Regions from separate parts of the Cobetia sp. ICG0124 genome, predicted to be linked through region 2. Evidence: predicted binding sites of a transcription regulator. Region 2 holds the regulator's gene; the other holds the start of a gene.
The links. The regulator sigma-54, encoded in region 2, starts transcription at its own class of promoters, with help from an activator protein. The targets are predictions, from matches to a motif close to TGGCACNNNNNTTGCTNT.
Positions count from the first base shown of each region.

Region 1: the regulator sigma-54 is predicted to act here: its motif matches at 3,063-3,080, upstream of glnL (nitrogen regulation protein NR(II)).

Region 1 covers NZ_CP024893.1:57,540-68,086, reverse strand. Annotated here, with positions in the region: gene CU110_RS00330 (deoxyguanosinetriphosphate triphosphohydrolase) at 1-404, opposite strand, end outside; gene ntrC (nitrogen regulation protein NR(I)) at 543-1,952, opposite strand; gene glnL (nitrogen regulation protein NR(II)) at 1,949-3,028, opposite strand; gene CU110_RS00315 (hypothetical protein) at 3,165-3,521, opposite strand; gene CU110_RS00310 (DUF4124 domain-containing protein) at 3,541-3,708, opposite strand; gene glnA (glutamate--ammonia ligase) at 3,718-5,124, opposite strand; gene typA (translational GTPase TypA) at 5,349-7,157, shown strand; gene CU110_RS00295 (WYL domain-containing protein) at 7,193-8,083, shown strand; gene rnk (nucleoside diphosphate kinase regulator) at 8,245-8,658, shown strand; gene CU110_RS00285 (coniferyl aldehyde dehydrogenase) at 8,665-10,113, opposite strand; tRNA gene CU110_RS00280 (tRNA-Arg) at 10,291-10,367, opposite strand; gene CU110_RS00275 (c-type cytochrome) at 10,513-10,547, shown strand, end outside.
Region 2 covers NZ_CP024893.1:2,609,476-2,620,022, forward strand. Annotated here, with positions in the region: gene CU110_RS12235 (KpsF/GutQ family sugar-phosphate isomerase) at 1-30, shown strand, start outside; gene CU110_RS12240 (HAD hydrolase family protein) at 116-685, shown strand; gene lptC (LPS export ABC transporter periplasmic protein LptC) at 685-1,368, shown strand; gene lptA (lipopolysaccharide transport periplasmic protein LptA) at 1,378-1,881, shown strand; gene lptB (LPS export ABC transporter ATP-binding protein) at 1,878-2,618, shown strand; gene CU110_RS12260 (RNA polymerase factor sigma-54) at 2,770-4,218, shown strand; gene raiA (ribosome-associated translation inhibitor RaiA) at 4,425-4,733, shown strand; gene CU110_RS12270 (PTS sugar transporter subunit IIA) at 4,743-5,213, shown strand; gene rapZ (RNase adapter RapZ) at 5,260-6,174, shown strand; gene CU110_RS12280 (HPr family phosphocarrier protein) at 6,161-6,430, shown strand; partial or broken gene mgtE (magnesium transporter) at 6,595-7,949, shown strand; gene pmbA (metalloprotease PmbA) at 8,021-9,391, opposite strand; gene yjgA (ribosome biogenesis factor YjgA) at 9,468-9,971, shown strand; gene tldD (metalloprotease TldD) at 9,978-10,547, opposite strand, start outside.

The DNA.
Region 1 (10,547 bases), 790 kb from region 2:
GCGGCCTCTGCGGCAAACCAGTCACGGATGGCATATTCTCCGGCATGCCCGAAGGGTGGGTTGCCGATGTCATGTCCCAGACAGCCGGTCTGGACGATGACGCCGAGGTCGGCGGGCGTGACCCACTCGGGCAGATGGTCCTTCAACTTCTCGCCGACCATCATGCCCAGCGAACGCCCGACGCAGCCGACCTCCAGGGAGTGGGTCAGACGCGTGTGGATGTGGTCGTTGTCGGTCAGTGGGTGCACCTGGGTCTTGCGACCCAGCCGTCGGAAGGAGCCCGCGAACACGATCCGGTCGTGATCCTTGTGGAAGGGCGTACGGCCCATCTCACGCGATACGGTGCCCGGTGCGTCATGCAGGCGACTCGGCTCCAGCAGTCGTTCCCAGTTCATTGATGACATCAGGCAACTCCTTGGCAGGCGCCCGAGAAACGACGCCGGCGAGCAGACAACGGTGAATGACGGGCAGAAAAAAAGAGAACAGGGATTGTGGCACCCTGTTCTCTTTCTCTCCAGACCGCTGGGCGGTTCTCCTGTCCCTCAATCCTCGGCCAGTGCCGGCAACAGCACCTTGAGCTTGCGCGTCAGCGTGTTGCGTCCCCAGCCCAGCAACTCGGCGGCTTCGCCCTTGCGACCGCCGGTATGCTTGAGCGCCGTCTCGATCAGGATGCGCTCGAAGTCGGGCACCGCCTCTTCCAGCAGATGGGTATGACCGGCGGCGAGTGCGCGGTCCGCCCATTCACGGAAGGCACCACGCCAGTCCCCGGACGCGGCCTCGGTGCCACTGACGTCACGCAGTTCCGGCGGCAGATCCTCGACCATCACCTCGCGGCCCGAGGCCATCACCGTCAGCCAGCGACAGGTGTTCTCCAGCTGGCGCACGTTGCCCGGCCAGTCGAAGCGCGTGAGGTGCTTCTCGGCCGCCTCGGTGAGCACCTTGGGGTCCGTGGCCAGCTCGCGTGCGGCTTCGGCGAGGAAGTGCTGCATCAGGCGCGGGATATCCTCACGGCGCTCTGACAGCCGTGGCAGGTGGACGCGAATCACGTTGAGGCGGTGGAAGAGATCCTCGCGGAAACGACCATCCTCCACCAACGCCTCCAGGTGCTGGTGGGTCGCGGCGATGATACGCACATCCACCTTGACCGGCGTGATGCCCCCCACGCGGTAGAACTCGCCATCCGCCAGCACCCGCAACAGACGTGTCTGGGTTTCCGCCGGCATGTCGCCGATCTCGTCCAGGAACAGGGTGCCACCATCGGCCTGCTCGAAGCGTCCGCGACGCAGAGCGGTGGCACCGGTGAAGGCGCCCTTCTCGTGGCCGAAGAGCTCTGACTCCATCAGGTCCTTGGGGATCGCCGCCATGTTCAACGCGATGAACGGCTTGGCCTTGCGGGGCGAATGCTGATGCAGCGCCTGGGCGACACGCTCCTTGCCGGTCCCGGATTCGCCGTTGATCAGTACGGTGATGTGCGACTGGGACAGGCGACCGATGGCCCGAAAGACCTCCTGCATCGCTGGCGCTTCCCCGATGATCTCCTTGGTCAATCCTTCCGGCACCACCGCGGGGGCCTTGGATTCCCGCGCGTGCGCCACGGCGCGCCGCACCAGCGCCAGCGCCTCATCGACATCGAAGGGCTTGGGCAGATACTCGAAGGCACCGCCCTGATAGGAGGCCACGGCACTGTCGAGGTCGGAATGGGCCGTCATCACGATCACCGGCAGGTCCGGATAACGCTCGCGGACTCGTGCCATCAGATCGAGGCCATCGATACCGGGCATGCGGATGTCGGTGATCAGCACATCCGGGCACTGTCGCATGATGCTGGCTTCTGCCTGATCCGGGCGCTCGAAGCTTTCCACCTCGAGGTCAGGCTGGGCCAGAGCGCGCTCCAGTACCCAGCGGATGGCGCGGTCATCATCGACGATACAGACGCGTGCAGTCTCGCTCATGAGGGATCTCCAGAAGTGCCGGCAAGCGGGATTAATAGTCGGAATTCGGTATGGCCGGGGCGCGAGTCACACTCGATCAACCCCTGATGCTGGTGCAGGATGCCCTGGGCGATGGAAAGCCCGAGCCCTGAGCCTTCGGCGCGCCCCGAGACCATCGGGTAGAACAGCGTCTCGCGCAGCGCCTCGGGAATGCCCGGGCCGTTGTCGCTGATCGCCAGCTCACAGACCAGACGATGGCGCTCATGACCCAGCGTGAACTGCCGCCGGGCCCGCGTGCGCAGGGTGATCTCCCACGGCGCCTCATTGCCATCGGCTGATTCGGGCTGCGGCTGCTCGTTGAGGGCCTGGGTCGCGTTGCGCGCGATGTTGAGCACCGCCTGGATCAACTGGCCTTCATCGCCGATGACTTCAGGAAGGCTCGGATCATAGTCGGCCGTCAGCTTGATGTGATGCCCTTCCGCCGCCAGCAGGGAGCGCACCCGCTCGGTCACCGAGTGGATATTGACCGGCGACTGCAGCGGTGGCCGATTCGGCCCCAGCATGCGATCGACCAGATCGCGCAGGCGATCCACCTCCTCGATGATGATGCGCGTGAACTCCACCATCTGCGGTTCCGGCAGATCGCGCTCCAGCAACTGGGCCGCGCCCCGGATACCGCCAAGCGGGTTCTTCACTTCATGCGCCAGCCCGCGTGTCAGCACCTTGACGGCTTCCTGCCGAGCGATCAGCGCCTCCTCGCGAGAGATCTGCATCAGACGATCACGCGGCTCGATTTCCACCAGCAGCTCATTGGCGCTGACCGGGGTCGCGGTGAAGTCCACCGTCAGCGGCTCGTTGGCCGCATTGACGATCTCGGCCTCACGCTGGGTATAGGGATGCTGTTCTTCCAGCGCCTTGCGCAGCACCTTGATGGGCTCTTCATCCAGCCCGGTCAGATGTTCAGGGGAGCTGCCCTTGACGCGCACCAGGCTGACCGCCAATAGCGTCTCGGCCGCCGGGTTCAGCCATACCACGCGCAGCTGTGCATCCAGCACCACCACGGCAGTATTCAGGTGTTCGAGCAGTCGTTGATGCATGCCTTTATCCGCCATTCGCAGTACGTCTCCCTGTTCTGCAATAACCGCGCCAGTCTGGTGCAAATGCCGCGTGCATGGCACCCGCGCCGATGCACCTCTTTCGGGCGTCGATTTGAAGCACCATTATGGTGCACTCTCAGCCACCCCCGGCATTGGCCGGGTTGTTGGGATTGCGCGGGAGATTGACGCTGGCGCGTTGCACGTAGACCACACGGGGCTCGGTGGTCTGGCGCACTCGTCCGGAGGCATCCAGCAGCTCCGCCTGGATGACATGCTTGCCACGCTCGAGCCCCGGCACCATGAAGACACTGCTGTTCATGGCCGATTGCGACGGCGCGCCATCCACGGTCACGCGTACCTTGTGCTCGGGACGCAGCTGCGGCTCGATGGCCAGGCGCACCGCCAGGTTGCCGGCCTGCCCCGTGGGCAGCGTCTCTTCATTGCTCGGGCTCTGGATGAAGAAGCGGGTATAGCCACGGAAGCTGACATCCACGGCAGGCGCGGAGGGTCGGCTACCGCGAGGGAGCAGACTCGGTGGAAGGCACCACACTCAGCGGCGTCAGCTTGACCTTGCTGCCGCCCGCCGGCTGATCACTGAACACCACGTTGCCGTTGGCATCCACGTGCCGGTAGACCTGAGCCGCCTCGAGCTCCGCCGAGACGCTGCCCAGGGCCAGCACCGCTGACAGTCAGACGCTGTAGTACATGTCGAATTCGAGCGGGTGAGTCGCCATGCGCAGGCGCTGGATGTCTTCGCCCTTCAGCTCGAGGTAGGCATCGATCATGTCGTCGGTGAAGACGCCACCTTGGGTCAGGAACTCACGATCGCCGTCCAGCGCGGTCAGTGCCTGTTCGAGGCTCTCGGCCACGGTCGGGATGGACTTGGCTTCTTCGGCCGGCAGGTCGTAGAGGTTCTTGTCCATGGCATCGCCCGGGTGGATCTTGTTCTTGATGCCGTCGATACCGGCCATCAGCATCGCGGAGAACGCCAGGTACGGGTTGGCCGTCGGATCCGGGAAGCGAGCCTCGACACGCTTGCCTTTCGGGCTGGCGGTGTACGGGATACGGATGGAAGCGGAACGGTTGCGGGCAGAGTAGGCCAGCATGACCGGGGCTTCGAAGCCCGGCACCAGACGCTTGTAGGAGTTGGTGGACGCATTGGTGAAGGCGTTCAGCGCACGAGCGTGCTTGATGATGCCGCCAATGTAGTAGAGGGCCATTTCGGACAGACCCGCGTACTCGTCACCGGCGAACTGGTTGTCGCCATCCTTCCAGAAGGACTGGTGAACGTGCATGCCGGAACCGTTGTCACCGACCAGCGGCTTGGGCATGAAGGTCGCGGACTTGCCGTAAGCGTGCGCCACGTTGTGGATCACGTACTTGAGTTCCTGAACCTCATCGGCCTTCTTGACCAGGGTGTTGAACTTGACACCGATCTCGTTCTGGCCGGCGTTCGCCACTTCGTGGTGGTGAACTTCGACTTCCTGACCGATGGCTTCCAGGGTGTTGCACATGGCAGCACGGATATCGTGGAAGCTATCGATCGGCGGGACCGGGAAGTAGCCGCCCTTCAGACGCGGACGGTGACCCAGGTTGCCGCCTTCCGGCGTGGAATCGGTCGCCCATGCACCTTCTTCGGAAGAGATCTTGAACATCGCGCCGTTCATCTCGTTCTTCCAGTGCACTTCATCGAAGATGAAGAATTCCGGCTCCGGACCGAAGAAGGCAGTATCGCCCAGACCGGTGGACTTCAGATATTCCTCGGCACGCTTGGCGACGGAACGCGGGTCGCGCTCATAGCCCTGCATGGTGGCCGGCTCGATGACGTCACAGCGCAGCACCAGAGTGGTGTCTTCGGTGAACGGGTCAAGGAAGGCAGTGCCGTCGTCCGGCATCAGGATCATGTCGGACTCGTTGATGCCCTTCCAACCTTCGATAGAAGAACCATCGAACATCTGACCATTCTCGAAGAATTCTTCGTCAACCGTGCGCGCCGGGATGGAGACGTGCTGCTCCTTGCCCTTGGTGTCGGTGAAGCGCAGATCAACCCACTTGACTTCGTGTTCTTCAATCAGGGCAAGTGTCTTCTCAGCCATGGTAATTCTCCGATGGAGCCGGCGGCTCTTTTTTTCATCTGTCACAAGCGCGCGGAAAAGACTTGAGAGACAATCATTTGGGCACTTCAGGCCAATCCATGGCCCTCACTGACCCGCCTCGTGAATGCACGATGCTGGCAGGAGGCATGCCATGCCCCCTATAATGCGCCCCAAATCACAAGCGCCCGGTACGCGAGCGCCCATTTTCCGCACAGGTTCCCGTCGTGATCGAGAAACTTCGCAACATAGCCATCATCGCCCACGTTGACCACGGTAAAACTACCCTGGTCGACAAGCTCCTGAGTCAGTCTGGCACCCTGGACCGCAAGGCCGAGGGTCAGGAACGCATCATGGATTCCAACGACCAGGAAAAAGAGCGCGGCATCACCATTCTCGCGAAGAACACCGCGATCCAGTGGAACGATTACCACATCAACATCGTGGATACCCCTGGGCACGCTGACTTCGGTGGCGAAGTCGAGCGCGTGATGTCCATGGTCGATTCCGTACTGCTGCTGGTCGATGCTGTCGATGGCCCGATGCCGCAGACTCGCTTCGTGACCCAGAAGGCTTTCGCCCAGGGTCTGAAGCCGATCGTCGTCGTCAACAAGATCGACCGTCCGGGCTCTCGTCCTGACTGGGTCGTCGACCAGATCTTCGATCTGTTCGACAACCTGGGCGCGACCGACGAGCAGCTCGACTTCCCGATCATCTACTGCTCTGCCCTCAACGGCATTGCCGGCATGGATCCGGAAGACCTGCAAGACACCATGGACCCGATGTTCCAGTCCATCGTCGACATCGTCGAGCCGCCGAAGGTCGAGCTGGACGGCCCGTTCCAGATGCAGATCTCCGCACTGGACTACAACAGCTACGTCGGCGTCATCGGTCTGGGCCGCATCAAGCGCGGTTCCGTCAGCCCGGGCCAGCAGGTTTCCATCGTCACCAAGGAAGGCGCTGTCCGCAAGGGCAAGATCGGCCAGGTCATGACCCACATGGGTCTGGACCGCGTGCAGACCGACAAGGCGACCGCCGGCGACATCGTCTGCATCACCGGTATCGAGAACCTCGCGATCTCCGACACCATCTGCGACACCGCGACCGTCGAAGCGCTGCCGCCGCTGACCGTCGATGAGCCGACCGTCTCCATGACCTTCCAGGTCAATGACTCTCCGTTCGCCGGTCAGGACGGCAAGTTCGTCACCAGCCGCAACATCCGTGAGCGTCTGGATCAGGAACTGATCCACAACGTCGCCCTGCGCGTCGAACAGGGTGAGACGCCGGAGAAATTCGTCGTTTCCGGCCGTGGTGAGCTGCACCTCTCCGTACTGATCGAATCCATGCGTCGTGAAGGCTTCGAGCTGGCCGTGGGCCGCCCGGAAGTCATCATCAAGGAAATCGACGGCAAGAAGCAGGAGCCGTACGAAGAAGTCATCATCGACTGTGAAGAGCAGCACCAGGGCTCCATCATGGAAGAGCTGGGCTACCGCAAGGGTGAGCTGACCAACATGAACCCGGATGGCAAGGGTCGTGTGCGTCTGGACTTCATCATCCCGTCACGTGGTCTGATCGGCTTCCGTGGCCAGTTCCTGACCCTGACCTCCGGTACCGGCATCCTGACCAGCCGCTTCGATCACTACGGTGACCTGAAGGAAGGCGCAGGCGTCGAGCGTCGCAACGGTGTCATGATCTCCATGGTGCCGGGCAAGGCACTGTCCTACGCCCTGTACACTCTGCAGGAGCGCGGCAAGCTGATCATCGGTCACGGTACCGAAGTCTATGAAGGCATGCTGGTGGGTATCCACAACCGTGCCAACGACCTGGTCGTCAACCCGACCAAGGCCAAGAAGCTGGATAACATGCGCTCCACCGGCAACGACGAGAACATCGTGCTGACGCCGCCGATCCGCTTCACTCTGGAACAGGCGATCGAGTTCCTGGATTCCGATGAGCTGGTGGAAGTCACTCCGCTGCACATCCGTATCCGCAAGAAGTACCTGAAAGAGAACGAGCGCAAGCGCGCCAGCAAGTAAGACGCCATAGAAGACCCGTATGAAAGGATTCATCAATGAGCATCAAGGAACGCCTGGAAACCCTGCCCTGGGACACGCTGGCACGCTACCGTCTGATCGAGATCATCGCCCTGTGGGAAGGCCGCGTCACGTCACGTCATCTGGGCAACGCCTTCGGGATAGCACGCCAGCAGGCGTCACGCGTCATGAAGACCTATCGCGAGACCGTCGCCGAACACAATCTTGAATATGATCCCGTGATCAAGGGCTACCGCCCCTCCGCCAATTTTCACCCGATGCTGACGCGGGGTGAGGTGGATGAATATCTGCAGCTGCTCGGCAATCATGACAATCTGAATCCCCACTTCACCGGACTCGGACTCGGTCAGGCCAACACCGAGGCGCTCCGCTTGCCGTCCCGCAGCGCCAGCCCGCCCGTGGTCCGGACATTGATTGAAGCGGCCAGCCAGGGAGCACGCCTGGAGGTCACCTACGCCTCTTTGAACTCCCCTCAGGGGGAAGAGCGTATCCTGTGTCCACATACGCTGGTCTATGCCGCAGGTCGCTGGCATGTGCGGGCCTTCTGTGAGAAGAACCGGGCTTTTCGCGACTTCGTGCTGTCTCGATTCCGCGATGTCCCTGAGCTGTTCGGCGAGGCACTTGAAGGCAGTCAACGTGAATTCGATGACGGCTGGGAAACCCGGGTCACCCTGCGCCTGGGGGCAGACCCTCGCCTGACGCCAGATGAGCGTGGCCTGATCGAACAGGACCACGGCATGGTCGACGGCGAGCTTCACCTGCCAACTCGCGGCGCCCTCGTCCAGTATGTGCTGCGTGAGCTGGGCATCAATCCGGATTATCTGGATGAGTCGCCCCGTGCGCAGCAATTGGTGGTGTTGAATCATGCCGAGATCAGCGACTGGTTGTTCGTCAGCTCCAGCGCCTGAAACGATGGCTTGCAGGACTATCCGGACTATCCAGCGCTGAGTGAAGTTTATATGATGACTTCTGCACACAGTCCTTCGCCTACCCGGCGGAGGGCTGTTTTTTTGGTAACTCGCCAGGCCTTGTCAGCAAGGCGCGGATACCACACCTGACAGGAGGTCACATGGCCACACTTCCCTCGATCATCATCAATCGTCTGGATGCCGAACGCCTCGAGCGCCTGATTGATCGCGTCTCGGCTGCCGACCGCCAGGTGGCGGAACAGCTCGAGGACGAACTGGAGCGCGGCGATATCGTCGAGCCTCACGAGGTGCCCGCCGATATCGTCAGCATGAACAGCCGCGTGGAGTTCACGGATCTGACCCGCCAGCAGACCCTGATACGCACGCTGGTCTATCCGCACGCCCTGTCAGACCAGCAGGATGGCCTGTCAGTACTGGCGCCTCTGGGAGCCGCTCTGCTGGGGCTGCGGGTCGGTAGCCTCATCGAGTGGCAGCTGCCGGATGGCAGCCTGCACGAGGTACGTATCGAGGCGCTCCACTACCAGCCGGAAAGCGCGGGCGATCTGCACCGCTGACAGCGCCTAGCGCATCAGCAGGCGGCGGATCAGACCATGGATGGCGCGTGCTGCCGGCCCGTCGGCATAGGGCGGATACATCAGCTTCGCGCCATTCATGCGCCCCTTGGCAAAGACGCCCTTGGCCTTGCTCAGCGTCTGGAACCCTTCCCGCCCGTGGTAATGCCCCATGCCGGATGGCCCGATGCCGCCGAACGGCATGTCATCCTGCGCCACATGCAGCAGGGTGTCGTTCAGACACATTCCGCCTGCATGCGTGCCCTCGGTGACCCGCTGCTGTTCGTGCTTGTCGTGGCCGAAGTAGTAAAGCGCCAGCGGGCGTGGGCGCGCATTCACGTAGGCCATCGCAGCGGACAGCTCATCCACCGCCGCGTCCGGCAGCGCGACAATCGGCAGCAGCGGCCCGAAGATCTCCTCCTGCATCACCCGCATCTCATCCGTCACCTCAAGCAGTGCCAGCGGCGGCATCAGACGCTTCTCGACCAGCGCCGGGTCATCCCAGTCAGGGCTGTCGAGCAATGGCCTGAGCGTCGCACCCTTGGCCAGTGCATCCTCGAGCACTTCCCTCACGCGCTGGTATTGACGCTGATTGATGATGCGCGAGTAATCCTGCGTCTCGGCGAAGCGCGGATAGAAGCGCTGGAAGCACTCCCCCAACGCCTGAACCAGCGACTCGATCTGATCTTCCGCACACAGCACGTAATCCGGAGCGACACAGGTCTGGCCGGCATTCATGCCCTTGCCGAAGGCAAGACGTGAGGCCGCCTCGCGGCGCTGCGCGTCGTCCGCCATCAATTGGCGCGACATGATCACCGGCGACTTGCCGCCCAGCTCCAGCGTGACGGGGGTCAGATTCTCCGCCGCGGCGCGCATCACATGCCGGCCCACCGCCGTGCTGCCGGTGAACAGCAGGTGGTCGAAGGGCAGTGCCGAGAAGGCCGCCGCGACCTCGGCCTGGCCGGTCACCACCGCGACCTGCACTTCCTCGAAGGCATCCGCGAGCATGCCGCGCAGCGCCTCGGCGGTTTCCGGCGTGAATTCGCTCATCTTGATCATCACCCGATTGCCGGCGCTCAGCGCGCTGATCAAGGGGCCGATCGCCAGATACAGCGGATAGTTCCACGGCACGATGATGCCGACCACACCAAGTGGCTGGTAGACGACACTTGCACTGGCTGGCTGGAAGGCGGCGCTGACGTGGCGCTTCGAGGGCTTCATCCAGCCCTTCAGGTGACGGCGTGCATGGCGAATGCCCTCGTAGCTCGGTACCAGTTCCGCCAGGCGTGTCTCGTGAGCACTGCGATGACCGAAATCTCGGCTGATGGCCGCGACCAAGGCCTCCTCGTGCGCCTTGAGGGCATCACGCAGCGCTGCCAGCCAGCCACGCCGCTCCTCGGCACTCGGCATCGGCGCGTGGGCGAAGGCTGCTCGCTGAGCGTCCAGCAACTCACGCATGCGAGCCATCTCGACAGACGTCGTCGTGGCTCACTCCGTTTTAGAACACTCGTTTGATGGCGTCAAAGAAAGTCTGCACGACAGTCCACGCAAGCCAGAATGCAAGAAGCCCCCGCACCGTGAGGTGCGAGGGCTTCTCGGATGTCATCTTGCCGATCGGCCGATGACGGAATTCGTTGGCGCGCCCAGCAGGATTTGAACCTGCGACCCCTGCCTTCGGAGGGCAGTACTCTATCCAGCTGAGCTATGGGCGCGCATGCCATGGTTGCGGAGAACCAAGGCGCGCTTATGGTAACGTCTTGATTCTACGTTGTCGAGATATCACGCCCGTCACACGGTTGCCGCCCCCTCGGCCAGCGCTATACTGGCTCGATACACAGCCTTCAAAAGGTGCACCTCATGCAAGCTCGCCAGCCATCCGCGTCATTCCTCAC
Region 2 (10,547 bases):
CACGGCCTGCTGGCCAGCGGCGTGATCTGAACTCCCCCGCGGGATTGCTGTCTCTGCACGACAGCGTCGCCTACAGGAATGCGTCACGCATGCACGGAATGCGAGGAGAAAGACCATGAATGACATCACTTCCCTGGCGGAGGACTACCCCCAGGACATCATCGACCGCTCACGTCGCGTGCGCCTGCTGGCGCTGGATGTGGACGGCGTGCTGACGGACAACCGGCTGCACTACGATGCCAATGGCGTGGAAACCAAGAGCTTCCATGTCCAGGATGGCCACGGCCTCAAGCTGATCCTGCGCAGCGGTATCCGAGTCGCCTTGATCACGGGTCGCAGCTCACCGATGGTGGAACGTCGCGCCAAGGAGCTGGGTATCCAGGACGTCATTCAGGGCCGCGAGGACAAGCTGGTCGCGCTGACCAACCTGTGTCGCGAGCACGATATCGCGCTGGATGAGGTGGCCTACTGCGGAGATGACCTGCCGGATCGCGAAGCCATCCGTCGCGTCGGTCTGGGGGTCAGCGTTCCCAACGCCATGCCCTATGTGATGAGTGAAGCCAACTGGGTGACCACTCGTCAGGGCGGTGATGGTGCCGTGCGCGAGATCTGTGATCTGCTGCTCAAGGCACAGGGCCACTGGGCCTCGGTGCTGGATACCTATCTGCAGGAGTCGCGCGCCTGATGCCACGTCTTCCCCGTCCCTCTCCGCGCCTGTGGCTGATGCTGCTGCTCCTGCTGGTCGGCGGCGTCATGGCCCTGATCGAGCAGCGCAACAGTCTGGAATCGACAGTGGATGTCGACGCCAGCAGTGATGAGCCGGATTACTATCTCGACGGGGCTGACATGACGCGCTTCGATGCGCGGGGAGTGTCGATCCAGTCGATGACCTCCCCGCACATCGAACACACGCCAGGCGATGACGTGACGCGTGCGCAGGCACCGAAGATCCGGACCAACGACAGCGAAGACCGTCGCTGGTACGCCACGGGTGACAGTGGCGTGTTGAGCGCCGGCGGCGACACCTTCACCCTCGAGGGCAATGCCAGACTGCGCCAGCCTTCGGACGCCTGGACACTGGACACCGACGTGCTGCATTACAGTCGTGAGCAGAATCGTGCCTGGAGTGACGTGCCGGTGGTGATCACCCAGAATGGTCAACGCGTCGAGAGTGATCGCTTCAGCGCTGACCTCTCTCAGGATTCCGCCCAGCTGGAAGGCCGCGTCCGCAGTACCCTGCAACCCGGCAAGGGCAAGAGCGATGCCGCCCGGGAAGCCGAGACTCTCGACACCGGCAATGACACCACCCGTGACGATGATGGCCGCGTCTCCAGCACCTTCGATGCCGCGCCGGCCCAGGATCAGTGAGCGCACCCCATGACTTCAACGACTCTCACGCCCTTGACGGTCTGGCGCCAGACACTCAGACCCGGTGTCATGGCCCTTGGCCTGGCACTTGGCATGACGACGCTTTCCCCGACCGCACTGGCGCTGGACAGCGATGCCAACCAGCCGATCAACATTGCCGCCGACTCACTGTCACTGGATGACAAGGCCGGCACAGCCACCTATACCGGTCGCGTGGAAATGCGCCAGGGCAGCATGAAGCTGGATGCCGCGCGCGTGGACATCAGTCGCGCCGACAGCGGCGAGATTTCCCTGGTCAAGGCCACCGGCCAGCGCGCCTACATGGAGCAGAAACCCGATACCGACGAGCGACTGGTCAAGGGCTGGGCGAATACCATTCGCTACCACGCGCTGGAACGTCGGGTGGAACTGGTCGGCGATGCCCGTCTGGAGAAAGGCGATGACACCTTCGAAGGTGGCTACGTGGAATACTTCCTGGACAAGCGCCAGGTCAATGCCAGCAATGGCACATGACTGCTGCCAGCCCACGTACCCTCAGCGCTCGTCATCTGGCCAAGGCCTACAAGGGTCGCAAGGTCGTCAAGGACATCTCGCTGGAAATCCGCCAGGGTGACATCGTAGGCCTGCTGGGCCCCAACGGGGCCGGCAAGACGACCTCGTTCTACATGATCGTCGGCCTCGTGCGCTCGGATGCCGGTAGCGTGACCATCGATGACCACGACCTGTCCGGCGCCGCCATGCATCAGCGGGCTCGCGCCGGCATCGGCTATCTGCCCCAGGAAGCCTCGATCTTCCGCAAGCTCTCGGTATCCGACAACATCATGGCGATCCTCGAGACGCGCAAGGACCTGGATCGCAACGGACGCAAGGCACGCCTGGAGGAGCTGCTCAACGAGTTCAGCATCACGCATATTCGTGACAGTGCCGGCATGAGCCTTTCCGGCGGGGAGCGCCGCCGCGTGGAGATCGCTCGCGCACTGGCCACCGAGCCAGACTTCGTGCTGCTCGATGAGCCGTTTGCCGGCGTGGACCCCATCTCGGTGGGCGAGATCAAGAGCATCGTGCGCCAGCTGCGCGACCGCGGTATCGGGGTGCTGATCACCGACCACAACGTGCGCGAGACACTCGACATCTGCGATACCGCCTACATCGTGGGCGATGGTCAGATCATCGCGCATGGCGACGCCGACACCATCCTCGCCAACCAGCAGGTGCGTGATGTCTACCTGGGCCATGAGTTCAAGCTCTAGTGCCACACCTCACTCGAACGCATGACGTCCATACCACCTTGGTGGCAACATGGCATGCAAGTTGCTTGAATATTCTCGACTGCCCCTTGTCAGTGCCCCGACCCACGGTATAGCGTAGATGCACGTTCCTTTGCCGTGAATGACAGACCCCATGAAACCCACCTTGCAGCTTCGACTCGGCACTTCCCTGACCATGACCCCGCAACTTCAGCAAGCGATCCAGCTGCTGCAGTTGTCGACGCTGGACCTGCGTCAGGAGATACAGCAGGCGCTTGAGTCAAACCCCATGCTGGAGCTTGACGAGGAATACGAGTCGCTGGATGTCGCGGAGACACAGGACAAGAGCGAGATCTCCACCTCCGAGACCAACAGCGAGATTCCTGAAGAATACCCTCTCGACAGTGACTGGTCGGACCTCTACCAGGATCACGCAGGCAGCCTGACCAGTTCCGGCAGCGGAAGCTCGAGCGAGGACGGGCCGGACTTCGATCGCAACACCAGTGTCGAAAGCCTGCAGGACCACCTGCGCTGGCAGCTGGCGATGACGGACCTCGATGCACGTGAACGCCAGATGGCGGAGAGTCTGATCGATGCGGTGGATGGGGCCGGCTACCTGAGCATGAGCCTGGACGAACTGGTCGATGGCCTGCGAGGTCAGGGACTGCCCGGCCTCAAGGCGTCGGAACTCGAGCAGGTCCTGCTGCGCCTTCAGCAGTTCGATCCCACCGGTGTGTTCGCTCGAGACCTGCGCGAATGTCTGCTGCTGCAGCTGGCCCTGCTGCCGGACGATCTGCCGCTGCTGGCCCAGGCCCGCCGTCTGGTGCGGCAATTCCTCGAGGCACTGGGCAATGACGATCGCAAGCTGCTCAAGCGTCGCCTGAGCCTGGATGATGATGAGCTGGATCACGTCATTCGTCTGGTACGGGCGCTCGACCCGCGCCCGGCGTCCGCCTGGGGCGAGCCTGCCAGTGATTACGTCATCCCGGACCTGCTGGTCCGTCATACGCGTCACGGCTGGCAGGTCGAGCTCAACCCGGAAGCGCTGCCCAAGCTGCGTATCCAGCCGGAATATGCCGCCCTCATCAAGCGGGCCGACAAGTCCGCGGACAACACCTTCCTCAAGGACAATCTTCAGGAAGCCCGCTGGCTGATGAAGAGCCTGTCCTCACGCAATGACACCCTGCTCAAGGTGGGCCGCGAGATCATGGCGCGCCAGATCGACTTCCTCGAGCAGGGGGAAGAAGGCATGAAGCCGCTGATCCTCGCCAACATCGCGGAAGTGGTCGAGATGCACGAATCCACCATCTCGCGGGTGACCACCCAGAAATATATCCACACCCCGAGAGGCGTGTTCGAACTCAAGTTCTTCTTCTCGAGTCAGGTGGGTGGCAGCGGCAACGGTGACGCGCATTCCAGCACCGCGATCCGCGCGCGCATTCGCAAGCTGATCTCGGAAGAACCGGCGCGCAAGCCATTGTCCGACTCACGCCTGGTGGATCTGCTGGCCAGTGATGGCATCGAGGTAGCGCGCCGGACGGTCGCCAAGTATCGCGAGGCCATGGGCATCCCCTCCTCCAGCGAGCGCAAGCGCTTGGCGTGATGCTCATGAAGAACCTGCTGATATCCCTCGCTGGGTTGAAGACAAGCCTTGCCCCACGATGCAGCGCAGCGTTGATCTTTGTTCAAAGCTTGGGCATTGTCGGGGTAGACGCTCGGTACACCGTGGCCGCGCGTTCAATCAGGGTTTGCTCGCAGTCAAAAAGGGTTACAATTCAAAGGCAACCCGCTGGATAAAGGAGCGTGTCCATGCAAGTGAATATCACCGGGCATCATGTGGAACTCACCGATCCTCTCCGCGATTATGTCAACGAGAAGCTCGCTCGCCTCGAACGGCATTACGACAACATCACCAATGTTCAGGTGACACTGTCGATCGAGAAGGAACGCCAACAGGCTGCCTGCACCCTGCACGCCGCTGGCGCCGACCTCCATGCCCTGGCAGAAGACCCCAACATGTACGCTGCCATCGACGCGCTCGCCGACAAGCTGGACCGCCAGCTGGTCAAACACAAGGAAAAGTCCCAGGCTCGCTCTCAGGGCACCGGGACCCGTTGACCTTCTGCCATGACACTTGATCAGATCCTTCCCCCCGAGCGCACGCTCTACGGCGTCCCCGGGGGGAGCAAGAAGCGGGTGCTGGAATTCTTCAGCACCTTCATTGCTCAGAACATTCCCAGCCTGGACAGCCAGGAAGTCTTCTCGCGCCTGATCGGGCGCGAGAGACTGGGTTCGACGGGTATCGGCCACGGCGTGGCCGTGCCACATGCACGCAGTCCACACTGCAAGACCCCCATCGCGGCGTTCATGAAGCTCGGTGACCCCATCGACTTTGACGCCATCGATGGCGAACCCATCGATCTGCTGTTCGTGCTGCTGGTCCCCGAGGAGGCAGATGACACCCATCTCACTCTGCTCGGCCAGGTGGCGGAACTGCTCAACTCGCCCACCAACCGGGCAGCATTGCGCCAGGCAGACAGTCAGCGAGCATTGTTCGATGCCCTGACCTCGGCCATCGCCGAATTGCCGGCGCGCTGAACCTCCGCTTTCACCTCATGCTGACCTCGCCCTGGGAGAGCACTCCATGAAGATCGTGATCATCAGTGGTCGCTCCGGTTCCGGCAAATCGATTGCCCTCCAGGCGCTGGAAGACATTGGCTACTATGCCATCGACAATCTGCCCGGCATGCTGCTGGCACCATTGGTCGAGCAGCTGGAAAAGGACAGCCCCACCCGCCGGCGCATCGCGGTCTCCATTGACGCGCGCAACCTCCCCGATGCCCTGAGTCGCTTCCCCGAACTGCTCGACAGCGTTCGTCAGAGCGGCATGGATGTGCAGGTCGTCTACCTGACCACGGACTCCCGTGTCCTGCTCGAACGCTATTCCGCGACCCGCCGCCGTCATCCGCTGACCCGTGACAATGACCGCACGCTGGCCGAGGCCATCGAGATCGAGCAGCAGACACTGGCCCCGATTCGTCAGAAGGCGGATCTGGTCATCGACTCGACCAACCTCAGCGTGCATGACCTGCGCTCGCGCATCACCGAACAGGTCGCGCAGCACAGCTCTCGTCATCTGACACTCACCTTCGAGTCCTTCGGCTTCAAGCATGGCGTGCCGACCGATGCCGACATGGTGTTCGATGCCCGCTGCCTGCCCAACCCCTACTGGGACATCAATCTGCGCAGCGATACCGGTCGTGATGACAGCGTGGCGGAATTCCTGCAGCGCTACCCGGACGTCAAGGCGATGCAGGATGACATCGCCGGCTGGCTGGAACGCTGGCTGCCCGCCTATCAGGCCAGCAATCGCAGCTACCTGACCGTTTCGGTGGGCTGTACCGGCGGCCAGCATCGCAGCGTCTATCTCTGCGAGCAGCTGGCCGAACATTTCGCCAAGCAGCTTCCGGAAGTGCGTCTACGCCACCGGGAACTGGGGATCCATACGGCCCTGGCGATCAGCGATACCCGTCAGGAGTCACACGATGCCCAGTCGTGAACTGGTTCTGACCAACAAGCGCGGGCTGCATGCTCGCGCTGCCACCAAGCTGGTCAACTGCTGTGCGCCCTTCGAGGCCACGGTCATGGTCAGTCACGGTGAGCGACGCGCCAACGCGGCCAACGTCATGGCGCTGCTGATGCTGGCAGCCCCGTGTGGCACGGCGCTGATCATCGATGTCGAGGGCGAACAGGCAGATGAGGCCCTGTCTGCGATCGAGTCCCTGTTCGAGGCGCGCTTCGAAGAGGAAGAATGACGCCGCCGCACCCCGTCTGACATCCCCCGCCCGCCGGCTTTCTGCCACTTTTTCCGCGCTGATTGCCCTATCGATAAGAAACAGTGTTTTCTTTTGTCGACGCGCCCCCCTGCGCCAATGGTAGAATCAACGCTGTCCTTCATGTCGACAGGGGAAGCCGACAGATGAGCAAGACGTCACGCAAACTCAAGCCAAGACTTGATCGCCTGTCACAGGCACTGGAAAGTGGCGAGCTGGATCAGGCAAGGCGCATGCTGAATCGCGGCCTGGCACCGGTGGACGTGGCCCACTTGCTGGAATCCTCCCCCCCAAGGAGCGCAACCTGCTCTGGGAGCTGGTCGACGCCGAACTTCAGGGCGATGTGCTCCAATACCTTGGCGAGGATATCCAGAGCGACTTCCTCAAGGACATGGATGCCGAGGACGTCCTGGCCGCCACCGAGAATCTGGAACCGGATGATGTCGCCGACATCCTCCAGCGGCTTCCGAATGCCGTGATTCTCGAAGTCCTCGACTCCATGGAGGCGCAGGAACGCCAGCGGGTCGAGACGGTGCTGTCCTATCCCGAGGACACTGCCGGCGGCTTGATGAACACGGACACCATCACCATCCGTCCGGACATCACCCTGGATGTCGTGTTGCGTTACATCCGCCGTCACGAGCGACTTCCCGATTCCACCGACACTCTGCTGGTCGTCTCGCGCCGCGATGAATTCATCGGCGCCCTGCCCATCAACCGCCTGCTGGTCTCTGACCCCGGTGTCACGGTGCGCGAGGTGATGGATACCGACAGCGTGGTGATTCCGGCATTGATGCCGGAGAGCGAGGTCGCCTCGCTGTTCGAGAAGCATGACCTGATCTCGGCGCCTGTCGTCGGCGGTGATGGCAATCTGCTCGGGCGCATCACCATCGATGACGTGGTCGACGTCATCCGCGGCGATGCCGAGCACCAGGTCATGTCGATGGCGGGGATGGACGAGGATGAAGATACCTTCTCCCCGGTGATGCGCACCTCCTGGCGTCGCGCCATCTGGCTTGGCATCAACCTGCTGACCGCCTTCATGGCGTCCGCCGTGATCGGGATGTTCGAGGGCACCATCCAGAAGATCACCGCGCTGGCGGTACTGATGCCCATCGTCGCCAGCATGGGCGGCATTGCCGGCTCACAGGCACTGACGGTACTGATTCGCGGCATCGCACTGGGACACGTCAAGAGTGGCAACGTGCGCTGGCTTCTCAAGCGCGAAATCATCGTCGCGGGGCTCAATGGCCTGCTGTGGGCGGTGGTGGTCGCCGGGATCGCCATCGTCTGGTTCGGTGATGTCCAGCTGGGGGCCATCATCGGTGCCGCCATCATGATCAATCTGTTGATCGCGGCCGTGACCGGGACATTGCTGCCGATACTGCTCAAGAAGCTCAATATCGACCCGGCCCTCTCCGGCAGCGTGATCCTGACCACCGTGACCGACGTGATCGGCTTCATGGCCTTCCTGGGCCTGGCGACCTGGCTCTATCTGTAATACGCCCGATGGATTCCAGTGACTGCTCCAGAAATTTCTGGACTCTCGCGCAGAGACAGAAGCGTCAGCGATCAGCCTTCCAGCTCATCGTCTTCACCTTCGGACATGCCGGCAACGGTCATGCCATCGATCAGCCAGCTGCCAGAGTGGATGCTGCCCCGGGTATCGACATCATCACCGACCGCCAGCAGATTGGCGGCCATGTCACGCAGATTGCCGGCGATCGTGAACTCCTCGACCGCGTGCTGGATCTCGCCATTCTCGACCCAGAAGCCCGAAGCGCCACGTGAGTAGTCACCGGTCACGCCGTTGACGCCCTGCCCCATCAGCTCGGTCACCAGCACGCCGGTGCCCATCTGCTTGAGCATCTCGTCACGGGAGGTCAGTGGCGCGGTGATGCGCACGTTGCGCGCGCCGCCCGCGTTGCCGGTGGTCTGCATGCCCAGGCGACGAGCACTGTAGGCGCTCAGCATGTAACTCTGCACCTTGCCGTCGGCAAAGTAGACATTGTCACGCGTGGCGACACCGTCGTTGTCGAAGGCGGCACTCGACATGCCACCCACCTCACGCGGCTTCTCGCCGAGGGTGAACCAGTCAGGGAACAGCGGCTGACCCAGGCTGTCGCACAGGAAGCTGGACTCACGATACAGCGAACCACCCGCGATGGCGGACAGATAGTGCCCTACCAGGCCTGCCGACATCTGCGGGTCGAACATGACCGGCATACGCCCCGTCGCCACCTTGCGCGCGTTGAGGCGTGCCAGCGTGCGGCGTGCAGCCTCGCGCCCCACATCCTCCGGGGAGCGCAGGTCGGCCGGGTTGCGCACGCTGGTGTAGTCATAGTCACGCTGCATGCCCTGTTCATCCCTGGCGATCAACATGCAGGACATCGAGTGTCGGCTGCCGCACTGACTGGCCAGGAAACCGTGGCTGTTGCCGTAGACCTGCACACCTTCCCCACTGGAGAAGCTGGCACCTTCGGATTGCGCGATGCCTTCCACTTCCAGTCCGGCACGCTCACACGCCAGCGCCAGATCCGTCGCGTCATCGACGCTGATCGCCCAGGGGTGATGCGCCTGAAGGTCCGGGAAATCGGTGGCCATCAGTTCGGCCGGCGCCAATCCGGCAAAGCTGTCCTCGCCGGTGTAATGAGCGATGGAGACCGCTTTCTCGACCGCGGCACGAATCGAGTCGCTACCGGCGTCGGAAGAGGTCGCGCTGCCCTTGCGATTGCCCAGATACACGGTCACGCCGATCCCCTGGTCACGCGACAGCTCGACGGTTTCGACTTCTCCGTCACGCACCGAGATGCTGACGCCCTGATCGACGCTGGCGCCCACCTCACAGGCATCGGCTCCCAGACTGCGGGCCAGCTCGAGCGCTTCGCTGACGCGGCGCTCCAGCAGTTGTTGCTGAGCAACGGCATCAAAGGCCTGGCTCATGTTGTTCTCCTTCTGAGGAGACGGGGCGCTGGCAGTGCTATACTGCCGCAAATTTCCCCGACTCGTTGGAATTGGCATGCGTAAAGAAAGACCTGAGGAGCTCGTCGAGCGTCCCAGCAAATCCCAGATGAAGCGTGAAATGATCGAGCTTCAGGCCCTCGGCAAGAAGATCATCGACATGCCGGCCGGTCAGCGCGCCAAGTTCCCGCTCTCCGATGACATGCTGGCCGCCATCGATGAGTGCGGACGCATTCGCAGTCATGAAGGCCTGCGCCGTCACATGCAGTACGTCGGCAAGCTGATGCGCAAGGAAGACCTCGAGGCCATCAACGCCGTCTTCCAGAGCATGGAGCAGCAGAGCATCCGTCGGGATGCCTCCTTCCAGCGCCTGGAGCGCTGGCGCGATCGCCTGATCGAGGACGACGAAGCCTTCGTGATCTTCGTCGAGGACTACCCGGAGGTGGACCGCCAGGCACTGCGTCAGCTGATCCGCAATTCACGCGCCGAGCGTGATGCCGGCAAGCAGCCCAACAGCGCCAAGAAGCTCTTCAGGCTGCTGCGTGCCGAGCTCGATCTGTAAACCGGTTCATGACTGGGTGCCACCGACCGTCAGCTCATCGAGCTTCAGCGTCGGCTGGCCGACCCCGACCGGCACCGACTGACCGTCCTTGCCACAGACCCCGACCCCGGTATCCAGCTCGAGATCATTGCCGATCATCGAGACGCGACCCATGGCTTCCGGGCCGTTGCCGATCAAGGTCGCGCCCTTGACCGGTGTGGTCACCTTGCCGTCCTCGATCAGATAGGCTTCGCTTGCGGAGAACACGAAGCGCCCGGAGGTGATGTCCACCTGGCCACCGCCGAAGCTGACCGCATAGAGGCCGCGCTTGACGCTCTTGATGATCTCCTGCGGGTCACGATCGCCACCCAGCATGTAGGTGTTGGTCATGCGGGGCATCGGCAGGTGCGCAAAGGACTCGCGACGCGCATTGCCCGTCGGCGCCATGCCCATCAGGCGGGCATTCAGCTTGTCCTGCATGTAACCGGTGAGGATGCCATCCTCGATCAGCGGCGTGTACTGACCCGGCGTGCCTTCATCGTCCACCGACAGCGAGCCACGGCGGTCCGCCAGCGTCGCATCGTCGACCACGGTGAC